One region of the Streptomyces sp. NPDC006309 genome, then DNA from elsewhere that is predicted to be linked to it. Evidence: riboswitches for the same ligand, from Rfam matches in the RefSeq annotation. Region 1 holds a riboswitch; each other region holds the start of a gene.

Region 1 (5,050 bases):
TCGATCTCCCGCAGTTGGTCGCGGACCCGGGACACCACGGCGGCCTGCCGGTGACCGGCCCGTTCCGCGAACGCGGCGCCGTCCAGATATCGGTCGGGGGCGCTGGAGAGGGCCAGCTGCCAGGCCGGGTCGACGCCGCCGTCCCGGTACTGCGCCGCCGCGATCGAGCCCAGTGCGTCGCGGGCCGAGCTGAGTCTCTGCTGTCTGCGGGCGGCCTGGTCCTGGAATCCGGCGATCCGTTTTTGGGCCGCCTCCGCCTTCTCCTTCGCCCCGTCGTACTTCTCAGTGGCGGTCTCGGCCTCCCGGTACAGGCGGTCCACCTCGGCCTTCACCTGCCCGGGCGTCGGCTGGGGCTCGGCGTGGCCCGTCCCGTCGAAGCCCGTCGCGGTGGCCACGCCCGCCAGGGCGAGTGTGGCGGCTGTGCGGGCCGTACCACTGAGCGAGCGTTGCCGGGGCTTGCGGTGCGCTGCCACCTGGACCGTCACGTCCTTCCGTACGGCTCGTATGTCGAGCGGTCAGTGCGCCCGGCGGCGGTCCGCACAGGGGGAACGGGCCGCCGCCGGGTCCTTCTCGGCGCGGGTGACCGACTGCCGCCCCTGGTCCGGGCGGCGTGGGGAGCCGGTCACCTGGAGGAGGACGCTAGGCCGAACGGTGACGAGTTGGTAACGCACTGTGCGGAACTGTCCGCGACGGGCTGGGATTTGACCGCATGTGATCCCGCTGCCCAGCCGGAGTCGTTCCGTTCACGCTGCGTGATGATCGAAGTGCAGGAAGTGGGACGGGCGGGACGGGTGGGGTGCTATGGCTCGCATATACGCCCGCCGGTGTCCGCGACCCCCGTCACGAGCGCTCGGTGGGGCCGGTGAAGGGGGGCCGGGGCACGCCTGGTTAGGCTCCGGCCCCATGGACGTACTCATCCATCTCTTCGTCGGCCTGCACATCGTCGGTATCGCCGCGCTGCTCGGCGGTTTCCTCACCCAGATGAAGGCGATGGGCCGGGGCACGGCCCGGTTCGTGCCCGGAATGCTGCACGGCGCGCTGACCATGCTGGTCACCGGGGTGGCGCTGGTCGGCCTCAACCAGGCCGACGACCACCACATCAACACCGTGAAGATCGGCGTGAAGCTGGCCCTGCTGATCGTGATCCTCGGGCTGGTCTACGTCAAACGCGACGAGGAGCGGATCGACAAGGGCCAGTTCGCGCTCGTCGGCCTGCTGACCACGGCGAACATCTTCATCGCCGTGCTCTGGACCTGATCGCCGGCCGGTGGGCCGTCCGCATTGGCCGCGCCGTCCGCATTGGCCGCGCCGGCCGGTGGGCCGGCCAGGGCCGGCCCGGGACGTCAGCCCGGTCGCACCACGCTGTGGACGGCCGACCCGCCGACGGAGGAGATCGGTTCCTCACGGACGTACGCGCCCGGTCTGGGCGCGTGGATCATCATGCCGTCGCCCGTGCAGAGCCCGACGTGGCGGCGGTCGTCGTGGAAGAAGACGAGGTCGCCGGGGCGGGCGTCGGCCGGCGGCACCGTGGTGCCGGCGGCGGCCTGGTCACGGGCGGTACGCGGCAGGGTGACGCCGGCGGACTTCCAGGCGGCCTGGGTCAGGCCCGAGCAGTCGTAGGAGCCGGGGCCGGCGGCACCCCACACGCAGGGCTTGCCGAGCTGGGCCCGGGCGAAGGCGACGGCCTTCCCGGCCTTGGCCGCGTCCGTGCCGGACGGCGCGGACCCCTGGGCGGTCCGCTGTGCGAGCAGCACGCGCGCATGGGCGAGCTTTCGCTGAACGGCGGTCTTCACCGCCTTCGGGTCCCGCACGGCTCGAGCGGCGATCTCCGGCCGGCTGTTCCCGGGCGGTACGACGGAGTCCGCGGGCGGCACGACGGCCACCTCCCGGCCCGGTAGGACCGCGTCCCTGACCGGTGGTGCCGGTGCCACCGGTGCGAGTGTGGTGACGTCGCCTCCGGGGACCGGCGCTACGACGCCCCCGCTCCACCGGGGTGCTGCGACATCGCGGCCCGCTGCCGCGGCGCCGATTCTCCCCCTGGCCCCCGCGGCACTGTCCCCGCCCCGCGTGGGCGGCAGGACGGCCGTGTCCAGGGCGGAGGCGGTGCCGCGGGGGGCCGGGACGGCACGGGCCCGGGCCGCGCGCCGGGCGACCTCGTCACGGAGCCGCTGGAGGCTGTCGGCCTGCCGCCGTGGGACGCCAGCCGGTTCCTGGGCCGCTGCGGCCGTCCCGGTCGCGGAGTCCGCCCGGCGGTAGAGGTCGTCGATCTTCCGCTCGACCTCCTCCGGGCTCGGCCTGCCGTGACCGGCCTCGGGAGCGGCCTCCGCGGTCTGGGAGAACACGGCGAGGGAGGTGAGGGCGGCGGTGGCGAGAGCGGGGGTGCGGATGCCCGCTCCGGGCGTTCCGCCGGGGCGCGGCTTGCGGTGCGACGCCAAGGGAGGCGACTCCTTCCTAGCTGCCGCCTACCGGGTTAGCTGTCGGGTTCGGGCGGACGGAAGGGTTGCCCTACGGCGTCGTCCCGGGCGGGAGTCGGCCGATTCACCCCGGGATTCGGTGGGTCCCCGGCTCCGGGTGCCGCGCAGGGGGCACGCCGGACTCGGCGGAGGCCGCGCGGCCCGGCGACGTTCGCCGGAGGGGGGTCGTGCGGCCTGACGGCAACCTAGCCAACTCGTGTGGCTTCTGTGAAGGTTGGTGCGCAGTATGTCCGATACATTTCCGTGACCTCGGGGCGGGTTCACGCGGACGTGACCAGGTGCTTCCGGTGCGTGAGGGGTCGCGGGGCACCCGCGTGGCGAAGATCGGCTTGCGGGACGGTGACCGGTTGTCGGTGGGGCGCCCTAGACTCGGAGAGCGATGAGCAGCCTCTTTGACGACAGCTTCCTGGCGGACCTCCAGCCCCCGCGTGGGCACGACGAGGAGCTCCCGCCGCCGCCCGAGCACGACCACGCTCCGGAGCCCCTTCCGGACGATCTGTTCGGCGGGAAGTTCGACGTGCCGCCGGACCGGGACTCCCACTACCGCGACGGCGCCCCGCGCCCCGTGATCGACGCGGCGGCGCTCCTGGAGGGGCTGAACGAGAACCAGCGCGCCGCGGTCGTGCACGCCGGCTCCCCGCTGCTCATCGTCGCCGGCGCCGGTTCCGGCAAGACCCGTGTGCTCACCCACCGCATCGCCCACCTGCTCGCCGAGCGGAGCGTCCACCCGGGTCAGATCCTCGCGATCACCTTCACCAACAAGGCCGCCGGCGAGATGAAGGAGCGCGTCGAGCAGCTCGTCGGCCCGCGCGCCAACGCGATGTGGGTGATGACCTTCCACAGCGCGTGTGTGCGCATCCTCCGCCGCGAGTCGAAAAAGCTCGGTTTCACCTCGTCGTTCTCGATCTACGACGCGGCCGACAGCAAGCGCCTGATGGCCCTGGTCTGCCGTGATCTGGAACTCGACCCCAAGCGCTACCCGCCCAAGTCCTTCAGCGCCAAGATCAGCAATCTGAAGAACGAGCTGATCGACGAGGAGGACTTCGCCGCCCAGGCCGCCGACGGTTTCGAGAAGACCCTCGCCCAGGCGTACGCGCTCTACCAGTCGCGGCTGCGCGAGGCCAACGCCCTCGACTTCGACGACCTGATCATGACGACGGTCAACCTGCTGCGCGCCTTCCCGGACGTCGCCGACCACTACCGCCGCCGCTTCCGGCACGTCCTGGTCGACGAGTATCAGGACACCAACCACGCCCAGTACGCCCTGGTGCGCGAGCTGGTCGGGACGGGCGAGCGTGCCGCCGAGGACGCCGACGTACCGCCCGGCGACAGCGACCTGCCGCCGGCCGAACTGTGTGTCGTGGGTGACGCCGACCAGTCGATCTACGCCTTCCGGGGCGCGACGATCCGCAACATCCTCCAGTTCGAGGAGGACTACCCGAACGCGACGACGATCCTGTTGGAGCAGAACTACCGCTCCACGCAGACGATCCTGTCCGCGGCCAACGCGGTCATCGAGCGCAACGAGTCCCGCCGCCCGAAGAACCTGTGGACCAACGCCGGCCACGGCGCCCGGATCACCGGTTACGTCGCCGACACCGAGCACGACGAGGCTCAGTTCGTCGCGGAGGAGATAGACCGGCTCACCGACGCGGGCGAGGCACGCGCCGGGGACGTCGCCGTCTTCTACCGCACCAACGCCCAGTCCCGTGTGTTCGAAGAGGTCTTCATCCGCGTCGGCCTGCCGTACAAGGTCGTCGGCGGCGTCCGCTTCTACGAGCGCAAGGAGGTCAGGGACGTCCTGGCCTACCTGCGTGTCCTCGCCAACCCCGAGGACTCCGTGCCGCTGCGCCGCATCCTCAACGTGCCCAAGCGGGGTATCGGCGACCGCGCGGAGGCCATGGTCGACGCCCTCGCCCAGCGCGAGAAGATCAGCTTCCCCCAGGCCCTGAAGCGGGTCGACGAGGCGTACGGCATGGCCGCGCGGTCCACGAACGCGGTGAAGCGGTTCAACACGCTGATGGAGGACCTGCGCACGATCGTCGAATCCGGCGCCGGCCCGGCGACCGTCCTCGAAGCGGTACTCGAACGCACCGGGTATCTGGCCGAGTTGCAGGCCTCCACCGACCCGCAGGACGAGACCCGCATCGAGAACCTTCAGGAACTCGCCGCCGTGGCGCTCGAGTTCGAGCAGGAGCGCGGGGAAGGGGAGGCCGGCACGCTCGCCGACTTCCTGGAGCAGGTCGCCCTGGTCGCCGACTCCGACCAGATCCCCGACGAGGAGGGCGGCGACGGCGTCATCACGCTGATGACGCTGCACACCGCCAAGGGCCTGGAGTTCCCGGTCGTGTTCCTGACCGGCATGGAGGACGGCGTCTTCCCGCACATGCGCGCCCTCGGCGAGGCCAAGGAGCTGGAGGAGGAGCGCCGCCTGGCCTACGTCGGCATCACCCGCGCCCGGGAGCGGCTGTACCTCACGCGGTCGGCGCTGCGCAGCGCCTGGGGCCAGCCGTCGTACAACCCGCCGTCCCGCTTCCTGGAGGAGATCCCGGCCGCGCACCTGGAGTGGAAGCGGA
Region 2 (5,050 bases), on a different contig from region 1:
CGGCCCGCGTACACCGCGGCGTCGTCGAGGATCTCCTCGATGCGCAGCAGCTGGTTGTACTTGGCGACGCGCTCGGAGCGGGCCGGGGCGCCGGTCTTGATCTGGCCGCAGTTGGTGGCGACGGCCAGGTCGGCGATGGTGACGTCCTCGGTCTCGCCGGAGCGGTGGGACATCATGCACTTGTAGCCGCTGCGCTGGGCCAGCTCGACGGCGTCGAGGGTCTCGGTCAGCGAGCCGATCTGGTTCACCTTGACCAGCAGGGCGTTGGCGGCGCCCTCCTCGATGCCCCGGGCGAGGCGCTCGGGGTTGGTGACGAACAGGTCGTCACCGACGAGCTGGACCTTGTCACCGAGCTGGTCGGTGATGGTCTTCCAGCCCTCCCAGTCGTCCTCGAACAGCGGGTCCTCGATGGAGACCAGCGGGTACGCCTCGACCAGCTCGGCGTAGTACTCGGTCATCTCCTGGGCGGAGCGGGACTTGCCCTCGAAGGCGTACGAGCCGTCCTTGTAGAACTCGGAGGCGGCGACGTCGAGGGCCAGGGCGATCTGCTCGCCGGGGGTGTAGCCGGCCTCCTTGATCGCCTCGAGGATGAGGTCGAGGGCCTCGCGGTTGGAGCCGAGGTTCGGGGCGAAGCCGCCCTCGTCGCCGAGACCGGTGGACAGGCCCTTGCCCTTCAGGACCTTCTTCAGCGTGTGGTAGACCTCGGTGCCCCAGCGCAGGGCCTCGGAGAAGGACTCCGCGCCGATCGGGGCGATCATGAACTCCTGGATGTCCACGTTGGAGTCGGCGTGCGAGCCGCCGTTCAGGATGTTCATCATCGGCACCGGCAGCAGGTGCGCGTTCGGGCCGCCCAGGTAGCGGAAGAGCGGCAGGTCGCTGGCCTCGGAGGCGGCGTGGGCGACGGCGAGCGAGACGCCGAGGATGGCGTTGGCGCCGAGGGAGCCCTTGTTGTCGGTGGCGTCCAGGTCGAACATGGCCTGGTCGATCAGGCGCTGCTCGGTGGCGTCGTAGCCCACCAGCTCCGGGCCGATCTGCTCGATCACGGCGAGGACCGCCTTCTCGACGCCCTTGCCCTGGTAGCGGTTCGGGTCACCGTCGCGCAGCTCGATGGCCTCGAAGGCGCCGGTCGAGGCGCCGGACGGAACGGCGGCACGACCCGTGCTGCCGTCGTCGAGGCCGACCTCGACCTCGACCGTGGGGTTGCCTCGGGAGTCCAGGATTTCCCGGGCTACGACGACGTCGATGGACGGCACGAGCATCTCCTTCTTGGATGTGACGCTGGAAGTGCGGGCTGGGTGCCTTACGGCTGTGCCTTGCGACTAGAGCCTAACCGTCCCGGGGGCGTCAGCCACCGACCGACCGTCCCGTGGACAAGGTGACCGTACCTTTTGTTTGTTGCCGAAACAAAGGGCCCGTCGAAAAGAGGCCGGGACGCGGGGGAAGGGCGGCGGGCAGAAAAAAGCCCCGCCTCGGTGCGTACGGGGGAACACGCACCGGGCGGGGAGCCCGTGGGGCGGGACCCCCCTCACGGGGCACTCGGTATGCGGGCCGGGTGTGAGGGGGCTGTGGCTCGCGGGGAGCCGGGGGTCACTTCAGGTGCAGCTGCTGACCCGGGTAGATGAGGTTGGCGTCCTGGACGATGTCCTTGTTCAGCTCGAACAGCTTCGCCCAGCCGCCCCGCACGTGCTGCGCGGTGGCGATGGAGCTGAGGGTGTCACCGGTGACGACCTTGTACTCGCCGTCGCCCTTCTTGACCGTCTTGCCGGTCGGGGTAGTGACGGTCTTGCTCTTGTTCTGGCTCGGGGCCTGGCTCGGGGTCTGGCTCGCGGACGCGGCCGGGCGCTCGGCGGAGCGGGAGGCGGTCTGCTGGTCGGTGGAGCGGGTGGTGGTGCCGGCCGAGTCCGAGGTGGTGCTCGGGGCGGAGCCGCCGGAGGACGCGCCCGACAGGCCCGTGCCGCAGACCGGCCAGGCGCCCTTGCCCTGCGCGGCCAGGACCTTCTCGGCGACGGCGATCTGCTGCGCCTTGCCGGCCCGGTCGGCGGTGGCGGCGTACTGCGTGCCGCCGTACGCGGCCCAGGTGGAGGCGGAGAACTGAAGGCCGCCGTAGTAACCGTTGCCGGTGTTGATGGCCCAGTTGCCGCCGGACTCGCACTGGGCGACGGCGTCCCACTCGGAGGTGGTGGCGGCGGAGGCGGTGCCGGTCGCCATCAGCGGGGCGGCGACGGCGGCGCCGGTGACACCGGCGAGCGTGATGGCACGAACGGCCTTGGACGGACGACGGTGCTTGCCCTTGGCGGAAAACAGCATGAATCTATCCCCTCACCGACGCCTGCGAGGTGAGCTGTCGGGTTCGGGCCGGTTGAGTTGCCCGGCCGCACCTCTCGCTCTCACGCGAGGTGCGGCTTCACCCCCAGCCGGTGCCAGCCTCTTCGACTGCTGGTCCCGGCACTTACCTTGGGTCCCCCGCTCCTGCCTGCGGCGCTTGACGCGACGACTGTTCCCGGGCAACCGCTGGCAGGATTCGGCGTTGCGGCTGCCGGGGCTCGTGGTGACGAGCGATCTCGACCGTAGACACGTGATCGCCGGAATTTCAAAGACGATCAGGGCTTCTGAGACTCATCCCACACTCTCGCCAAAACGGACATCAGCCGCCAAATGAGGCGTCAATTCTCGCTATTTCGCGTCCGTTTCGCCCCCGACTTCGAGGGTCTGACCGGCACTGATGTGGTTCGGGTCCGCGCCGATGGCCTTCTTGTTGCCGGCGTAGAGCGCGCGCCATCCGCCGTCGACGTCAAGGGAGTCGGCGATGGAGCCGAGGGTGTCGCCCTCGTGGACGGTGTAGGCGCCCGGCTCCCGGGAGGCGTGCCGGCCGGCCAGTGCGGGGCTTTGACCGTTTGTCACGGTTTCGTCCGCACTCGTGCCACGGTGGCGCCCGCCGGCGTCCAGGCTGCCGGTGTCGACCAGACTCCAGGAACCGGCGGCTTGCTGGGGATTGTCCGGATTTCCGGCGCCGGGGGTGGCCGTGGCCGGGCTGCCGCCGGCCTGCGGGGTTCCGGCGTCCGACGGAGTGGACTTGTCGGACTTGGGAGCTTTGGTCCCGGTGGCCTTGCCTGCGCCCTTGCCCGGCTTCGCGGTCGGCGTGGTGGCCGGATCCGAGGAGGAGCCGGAGCCGGTGCCGGCGTCCGAGCCGGCACCGGTGGAGGACGGCGAATCCGGCGAGCCGGACGTGCCGGAGGTGCCGGAAGTACCGGCACTGCCGGACGTACCGGTCGATCCCGGCGAGCCGGTCGGGTCCGAGGTGCCGGTCGAACCCCCGGCGTCAGCGGTGTCACCGCTGCCGCCGGTGCCGCCGACGCCGGTGTCGACGTCCACGGAGCCCGAGTCCGAGGTCAGCCCGGACAGCAGGGCGCAGGTGGCCCACGGAGTGGTGCCCTTGGCGGCGAGGATCTTCTCGGCGACGGCGATCTGCTGGGAGCGGCTGGCCTGGTCGGCGCTGGCCGCGTACTGGCTGCCGCCGTACTTGGCCCAGTCGTCCTGCGAGATCTGGAGGCCGCCGAAGTACCCGTTGCCGGGGTCCGCGCTCCAGGAGCCGCCGCTCTCGCATTCGGCCACCTTGTCCCACGTGGTGCCGTCGGCCGCGTGGGCGCTCGCGGCACCGAGGAGCGGAATGGCGATGGCGGAACCGGTCACGCCGGCCGCGACGAGGAGGGCCGGAGCCTGGCGGGGGCGACGGTGTCGGCCGTTCCCGGAGAGCATGCAGAAGCCTTTCGAGCGACAGCAGGACCGGCGGCGAACAGTGCCCGCCGCGCTGAGGGGTGAACGTATCGGCAGACGATCACTTGTCACAAGTTAATGCCGCACAGATCACGTGAAGATCACAAAGTTGAACGTCTGTCATTTCCGGTGGCGCGGTGGGTCTCAGGCGGTGGGTGTGAACTCCACCGGCAGGGTGCGCAGGCCGCGCATGATGAGCCCGCCGCGCCAGCGCAGCTCGGCCGGGTCCGCGGCGAGACGCAGGTCGGGCAGGCGGGTGAGCAGGGTGGCGAGCGCGGTCTGGCCCTCCAGCCGGGCGAGCGGCGCGCCGAGGCAGTAGTGGATGCCGTGGCCGTAGCCGAGGTGCTGGTTGTCGCGGCGGGCGAGGTCGAGCACGTCCGGGCCGGCGAACCGCTCCGGGTCCCGGTCGGCCGCGGCCAGCACGACGAGCACCGGATCGCCCGGAGCGATGTCCTGCCCGCCGATGGTGAGCGGCTCGGTGGCGAACCGCCAGGTGGCCAGCTCCACCGGGCCGTCGTAGCGCAGCAGTTCCTCCACGCCGGTCTCCAGCAGGTCCCGTTCCCCGCGCGCCAGGGACTCCTGGAGCCGCAGGCGCTGCTCGGGGTGGGTGAGCAGGGCGTAGGTGCCGTTGCCGATGAGGTTGACCGTCGTCTCGAAGCCGGCGAACAGCAGGATGAAGGCCATCGCGGCGGCCTCGTTCTCGGTGAGGTGCTCGCCGTGGTCGGAGGCCCGGATCAGGCCGGAGATCAGGTCCTCGCCGGGCGCCGGGTCGGCTGGCAGGGCAGCGCGCTTGCGGTGGATCAGCTCGGCGAGATAGCCGCGCATCTTCTTCACCGACCGGGCGACGCCGCCCCGGGGCCCGCCGCCGTGCCGGATCATCATGCCCGCCCAGTCCCGGAAGTCGTCCTGGTCCTCGCGCGGGACGCCGAGCAGGTCGCAGATGGCGTAGATGGGCAGCGGGAAGGCGAACTCGTGGATGAGGTCGGCGGATCCCGATGCCGCGAACCGGTCGATGAGGTCGTCGGTCAGCTGCTGCACCCGGGGCGCGAACTCGGCGACCCGGCGCGGGGTGAACGCCTTGCTGACCAGCCTGCGCAGCCGGGTGTGGTCCGGCGGGTCGATGTTCAGCAGATGCGTCATCAGTTCGGCCTTGCGTTCGCCGGGGATGCCGGTCTTGCCCCTGGCGTGCGCGGGCTCGTCGTGATGCGCCGGGTTCTTGCTCAACCGCTGGTCGGCCAGGGCCTGCCGGGCGTCGGCGTACCGGGTGACGAGCCAG
Region 3 (5,050 bases), on a different contig from region 1:
CGGGCCCTGCTGCCGGTCTGCGGACTGCTGCTCGCGATGAGCATGCACGCCTTCTGGAACGGCTCCTCCACGTTCGGCCGGTACGGGTTCTTCGCCGTCTACGCCGCCTTCATGCTGCCCGCGTTCGCGCTGCTGACCTGGCTCGCGATCTGGACGCGGCAGCGGGAGCTGCGGACGGTGCGCGCGGAACTCCCCGCGTACGTACTGGCCGGATGGCTGGGCCCGGGCGAGCCGTTCGCGCTCGGGTCGATGCGGGCGCGGCGGATGGCCCGGGACTACGCCCGGCACCACCTCGGCCGGCCGGCGGCGCGGGAGGTGGCGCGCTACGAGGCGTACGCGACCTCGCTGGCGTTCCTGCGGCACCGGGGGCGGCGCGGGCGGGCCGGGGCCGACTTCGTCGTACGGGAGCGGGAGCTGCTGGACGAGCTGTGGCGGCGCAGGGAACCGGCACGCCCGGCACTGGAGTACGCGGCGCGGGCCGCCACGCCGGCCCGCCCGGTGTACGTGGGCCCCGTGCCGTACTGGCAGGGCGCCCCGGCGGGCGCCCACCCGGCCTACAACCCGTACCGGACATAGCCGGACGGGACGGCCGGGGCGGATCGGCCGGGGCGGGCCGGGGGGCTACGCGGAGGCCGTGGTCAGGGTGGCCAGCTCGTCGTCCGTGAGCGTCAGGTCCGCCACACCCAGCAGCGCCGGGAGCTGTTCCACCGTGCGTGCCGAGGCGATCGGGGCCGTGACGGTCGGCTGGGCGGCCAGCCAGGCCAGCGCGACCGTGGCGACCGGGACCTCGTGGGCGGCGGCGATGTCGTCCAGGGCCGCCAGGACCCGCCGGCCGCCCTCGGAGTCCGCGTACTTGCGGGCCGTACCGGCGCGGGCGCTGTCGACGGTCGTACCGGGGCGGTACTTGCCGGTGAGGAAGCCCGACGCGAGGGAGAAGTAGGGGACGGCGGCCAGGTTCTCGCGGGCGGCGAGGTCCTGGAGCGGGCCCTCGTACGTGTCGCGGGAGACCAGGTTGTAGTGGGGCTGGAGGGCGACGTAGCGGGCCAGGCCCTCGCGGTCGGAGTGGTCGAGGGAGGCCCGGAGGCGCTCGGGGCTGATGTTGGAGGCGGCGATGTGCCGGACCTTGCCCGCCTTCACCAGCTCGTCCAGCGCGCCGATGATCTCCTCGACCGGCACCTCGGGCTGGTCGAAGTGGGTGTAGTAGAGGTCGATGCGGTCGGTTTCCAGACGGCGCAGCGAGGCGTCGGCGGCGGCCTTGATGTTCGCCGCGGACAGGCCCCGGTACTCGGGGTGCTGGCTGACCTTGGTGGCGATGACGACGTCGTCGCGGTTGCCGCGGGCCTTGATCCACTTGCCGATGATCGTCTCCGACTCGCCGCCCCGGTTGCCCTCGATCCAGGCGGAGTAGGAGTCGGCGGTGTCGATGAAGTTGCCGCCGGCGGCCGTGTAGGCGTCGAGGACGGCGAAGGAGGCCTGCTCGTCGGCGGTCCAGCCGAAGACGTTGCCGCCGAGGGCGAGCGGGAAGACCCGGAGGTCGGAGGAGCCGAGTGTGCGGAGTGATGTCAGTGAGGTCATACGTCACTACAACGCCGGCGGCGATGATCACAATCCGCCGCCGGCGCCAAGTTCCCGCAAAACCGTCAGGGGGTGAGGCCCTTGTCCCGCAGCCACGCCATCGGGTCGATGGCGGCGGCCTGGCCGCCGGGGTGGACCTCCAGGTGCAGGTGCGGGCCGGTGACGTTGCCGGTGGCGCCGACCCGGCCGATGACCTCGCCGGTGGTGACCTTCTGGCCGGCCGTGACGTTGATCGAGGACTGGTGGCAGAACCACAGTTCGGTGCCGTCGTCCAGGGTGAGGATCGTGCGGTAGCCGTAGGAGCCGGCCCAGCCCGCCTCGGTGATCGTGCCACCGTGGATGGCCTTGATGAGGGTGCCGGTGGGGGCGGCGAAGTCCAGGCCGGTGTGGTGGCCGGAGGACCACATCGTGCCGGCCTGGCCGAACGTCGAGGTGATCGTGTAGGAGGAGGTGGGCAGCGTGTACTTCCCGGCCGGCTTCGCCGGCTCGGCCAGCCGCTTCTCCTCGGCCGCCTTCGCGGCCTTCTGGTCCGCCTTCTTCGCGGCGGCGGCCTCCGCCTCGCCCTTGGCCTCGGCCGCCTTCGCGGCGGCCTCCTTCTCGGCCTGGGCGGCGGCGGCCGCGCTCTGCTTCTCGGCGGCGGCGAGGGCGACGGCGGTGGCCTTGTTGTCGGCCTGGCCCTGCTGCTGCTCGGCCTGGGCCATGATCCGGTTGCGCAGGGCCTCGCCCGCGTCGGTGTCCCGCTGGTCCTCGGCGGAGGCCACGCCGACGCTGCTGAGCGCGGTCGTGGCGGTCTGCGGCGCCTCGGTGGCGGTGTCGCCGAAGAGGGAGCCGACGGAGGGCAGGTCCGGCAGGGAGAGGGAGACCGGCGGCTTGCCGGTGTTGGCGCTGGCCATGCCGCCCGCGCCGACCGCGGCCATCACGCCGACGCCGAGGACGGTGGAGCTGCGGGCGAAGCCGCCGCGCTGCTTGGCGACCCGGTGCCGGCCGCGGACCGGGGCGACGGAGTCCTCGGTGGGGTTCCACTCCTCCCAGGGGCCCGCGTCGGCCCGGTGGGCGTCGTAGCCGAAGGTCTCGGTCTCGCGCCGAGCCGGCACGAACGGGATTTCGGGGGCAGGGCGGTTGGACGCCACGCGGGCGTGCTCCTTTCCTTCCGCCGCCTACCGGGTTAGCTGACGGGTTCGGAGCGGGAAGGTCTCCTACGCGCGTATACCGGTCGTGGACCGTGTGGGCTCCACGTCGGCGTTCGCGAGATTCACCCCAGGGTGGTGGTTCCCCGGTTCCCTTGCGGGATTCGGCGCGTGCGCGCGGAGCCGTCGGTGACGGCTGGGACGACCGCGCTGCGTTATCGAACGTTAATAGACCCGCCAGTCACTTTCCAAGCTGTTCGCCATGATCATCAATGTTCAAACCTGGGGATTTACCGGTCATGACATGCACAAAGCGGGCGAGTTGACCGACGTACAGGAGTCACTCGCGGCTTTGATGGTGACTCGACCGTCACCGCACAGGGCCCACCCGATCACGGTCCGTCACAGCTGCCGGGGGGCCGCGGAAGCGATGTGCATCGCACCCTGTGGATGGCGTACAGTAGAGACACAACGACGCGGGGTGGAGCAGCTCGGTAGCTCGCTGGGCTCATAACCCAGAGGTCGCAGGTTCAAATCCTGTCCCCGCTACTGGAACTCAGGGCCGGAATCCAATGGATTCCGGCCCTGAGTGTCATCCGGCGAGCAGATGCCCGTTCGGCGCCTTGGCGAGGGACTCCAGCTCCGGCAGTACGACGACCCGGGCGCCCGCGCCGGTCAGCACACCCGAGCCGTCGGCCGCCGCGACGAACGTGTCGGGCTCCCGCCACGCCGTGACCACCCGGCGCACCCCGGCCCGCAGGATCAGCTCGGCGCAGGGGGCGGGGCGGGAGGCGCGGCGGGCGCAGGGTTCCAGGCTGCTGTAGACCGTGGCGCCGGGCAGGCGCGGGTCGGCCGGGTCGGTCTTCGCGAGGGCCGCCTCCTCCGCGTGGACCACAGGGTCGGCGCCTTCGCGGGAGTGGCCGCGGGCCAGCTCCGTACCGTCCGCGGCGACCACGACCGCGCCCACACTGAACGCCGTCCGGGAGGGCGGGCACAGGGCGGCGAGTTCGCAGGCGGTGCGCAGCCAGTGACGGTCGGCCGGGGTGGGGACCGGACCGGTGCCGGGGGCCGTGGGCTCGTAGCGCATGAGGACGACGTCCTCGATACGGCGGGTCTCGGTCAGGCGCAGGCGTCCGTCCTGGTAGGCGCCGGGGCCGAACAGGCGCGGGGCCGCGGGGTCGCCGACGAGGAGCGGGGCGAGGACGAGCTGGAGTTCGTCGGCGAGGTCCTGCTGGAGCAGCTGGGTGTGGACCTGGCCGCCGCCCTCGACCATCAGGCGCTCGACGCCCCGCACGTCGTGCAGATGCTCCAGCAGGGCCCGCCAGTCCAGGACGGGGCCGAGCGCCACGACGTCGGCGGTGCCGCCGAGGAGACGCGCGGCCCGGCCGGCGCCGGCGTCGGTGGTGCAGACGAGCTTGTCGCCGCCGGTGTGCCAGAAGTGGGCGCCCGGGTCGAGGTCGCCGGAGGCGGTGACCGTCACCTTCAGCGGGTACGCCGGCCGGCCCGCCGCGACCCGCGCCGCGCGCCGCTCGGCGGAGTTGACCAGCAGACGCGGGTTGTCGGCGCGGATCGTGCCGGCGCCGATCAGGATGGCGTCGGCGGAGGCCCGTACCGCGTCGACCCGGTCGAAGTCGGCCGGGCCGGACAGCAGGAGCCGTTCGGGGCCGGTGTCGTCCAGGTAGCCGTCGAGGGAGACGGCGGCGGACAGCAGTACGTACGGCAGGGGCATCGGCGTACTCCCTCGCGGCGGCCCGGTGGACCGGCCGAAGTCTTGGTTCAAAGTTGGAACAAACCTACACTGGCGGCATGACGACCCGCTGGCTCACTCCGCAGGAGCAGCGCGCCTGGCGCGCCTACCTCGCCGCGTCCCGGTTGCTGGAGGACGCGATCGACCGGCAGCTCCAGCAGGAGGGGGGCATGGCCCACCTGTTCTACTCCGTACTGGCCAACCTCTCCGAGGCCCCCGGCCGGCGACTGCGCATGACCGACCTCGCCGAGACGCTGAAGATCACGCGGAGCAGGCTGACGTACGGGGTGACCCGGCTGGAACGGGACGGCCTGGTGCGCCGGGAGACCTGCGGCCAGGACCGGCGCAGCTCGCTCGCGGTGCTGACGGACGAGGGGATGGCCGTACTGGAGCGTACGGCGCCGGGGCACGTCGAGACGGTGCGCGCCACACTGTTCGACCGGCTGACCCCGGAGCAGGTGGGGCAGCTCGAGGAGATCTGCGCGGGGATCGCGCGCGGCCTCCAGGGGGAGGACGGCGAAGGCGGGGCCGCGGCGGAGGACGTGCCGTGGCGCCGGCGGTCGTCGCCCTGTTCGGGCTAGCGCGCCACGCGACATTGCTT

Evidence for each region. A riboswitch is a leader RNA that binds a small molecule or an ion and turns the genes downstream of it on or off. The one in region 1 is predicted to bind cyclic di-AMP.
Region 2: another riboswitch for cyclic di-AMP. It lies ahead of ABZ117_RS05140 (transglycosylase family protein); the one in region 1 lies ahead of ABZ117_RS08355 (C40 family peptidase).
Region 3: another riboswitch for cyclic di-AMP. It lies ahead of ABZ117_RS10770 (M23 family metallopeptidase); the one in region 1 lies ahead of ABZ117_RS08355 (C40 family peptidase).

Annotation. Positions count from the first base shown of each region.
Region 1 covers NZ_JBEXRO010000004.1:289,677-294,726, reverse strand. The annotation lists gene ABZ117_RS08365 (NlpC/P60 family protein) at 1-473, opposite strand, end outside; gene ABZ117_RS08360 (hypothetical protein) at 904-1,257, shown strand; gene ABZ117_RS08355 (C40 family peptidase) at 1,344-2,435, opposite strand; cyclic di-AMP (ydaO/yuaA leader) riboswitch at 2,444-2,612, opposite strand; gene pcrA (DNA helicase PcrA) at 2,854-5,050, shown strand, end outside.
Region 2 covers NZ_JBEXRO010000003.1:75,276-80,325, forward strand. The annotation lists gene eno (phosphopyruvate hydratase) at 1-1,253, opposite strand, end outside; gene ABZ117_RS05140 (transglycosylase family protein) at 1,588-2,307, opposite strand; cyclic di-AMP (ydaO/yuaA leader) riboswitch at 2,312-2,491, opposite strand; gene ABZ117_RS05145 (transglycosylase family protein) at 2,674-3,756, opposite strand; gene ABZ117_RS05150 (cytochrome P450) at 3,919-5,050, opposite strand, start outside.
Region 3 covers NZ_JBEXRO010000005.1:365,167-370,216, reverse strand. The annotation lists gene ABZ117_RS10780 (PrsW family intramembrane metalloprotease) at 1-576, shown strand, start outside; gene ABZ117_RS10775 (aldo/keto reductase) at 622-1,566, opposite strand; gene ABZ117_RS10770 (M23 family metallopeptidase) at 1,641-2,705, opposite strand; cyclic di-AMP (ydaO/yuaA leader) riboswitch at 2,713-2,882, opposite strand; tRNA gene ABZ117_RS10765 (tRNA-Met) at 3,178-3,251, shown strand; gene ABZ117_RS10760 (dihydrofolate reductase family protein) at 3,295-4,431, opposite strand; gene ABZ117_RS10755 (MarR family transcriptional regulator) at 4,509-5,030, shown strand.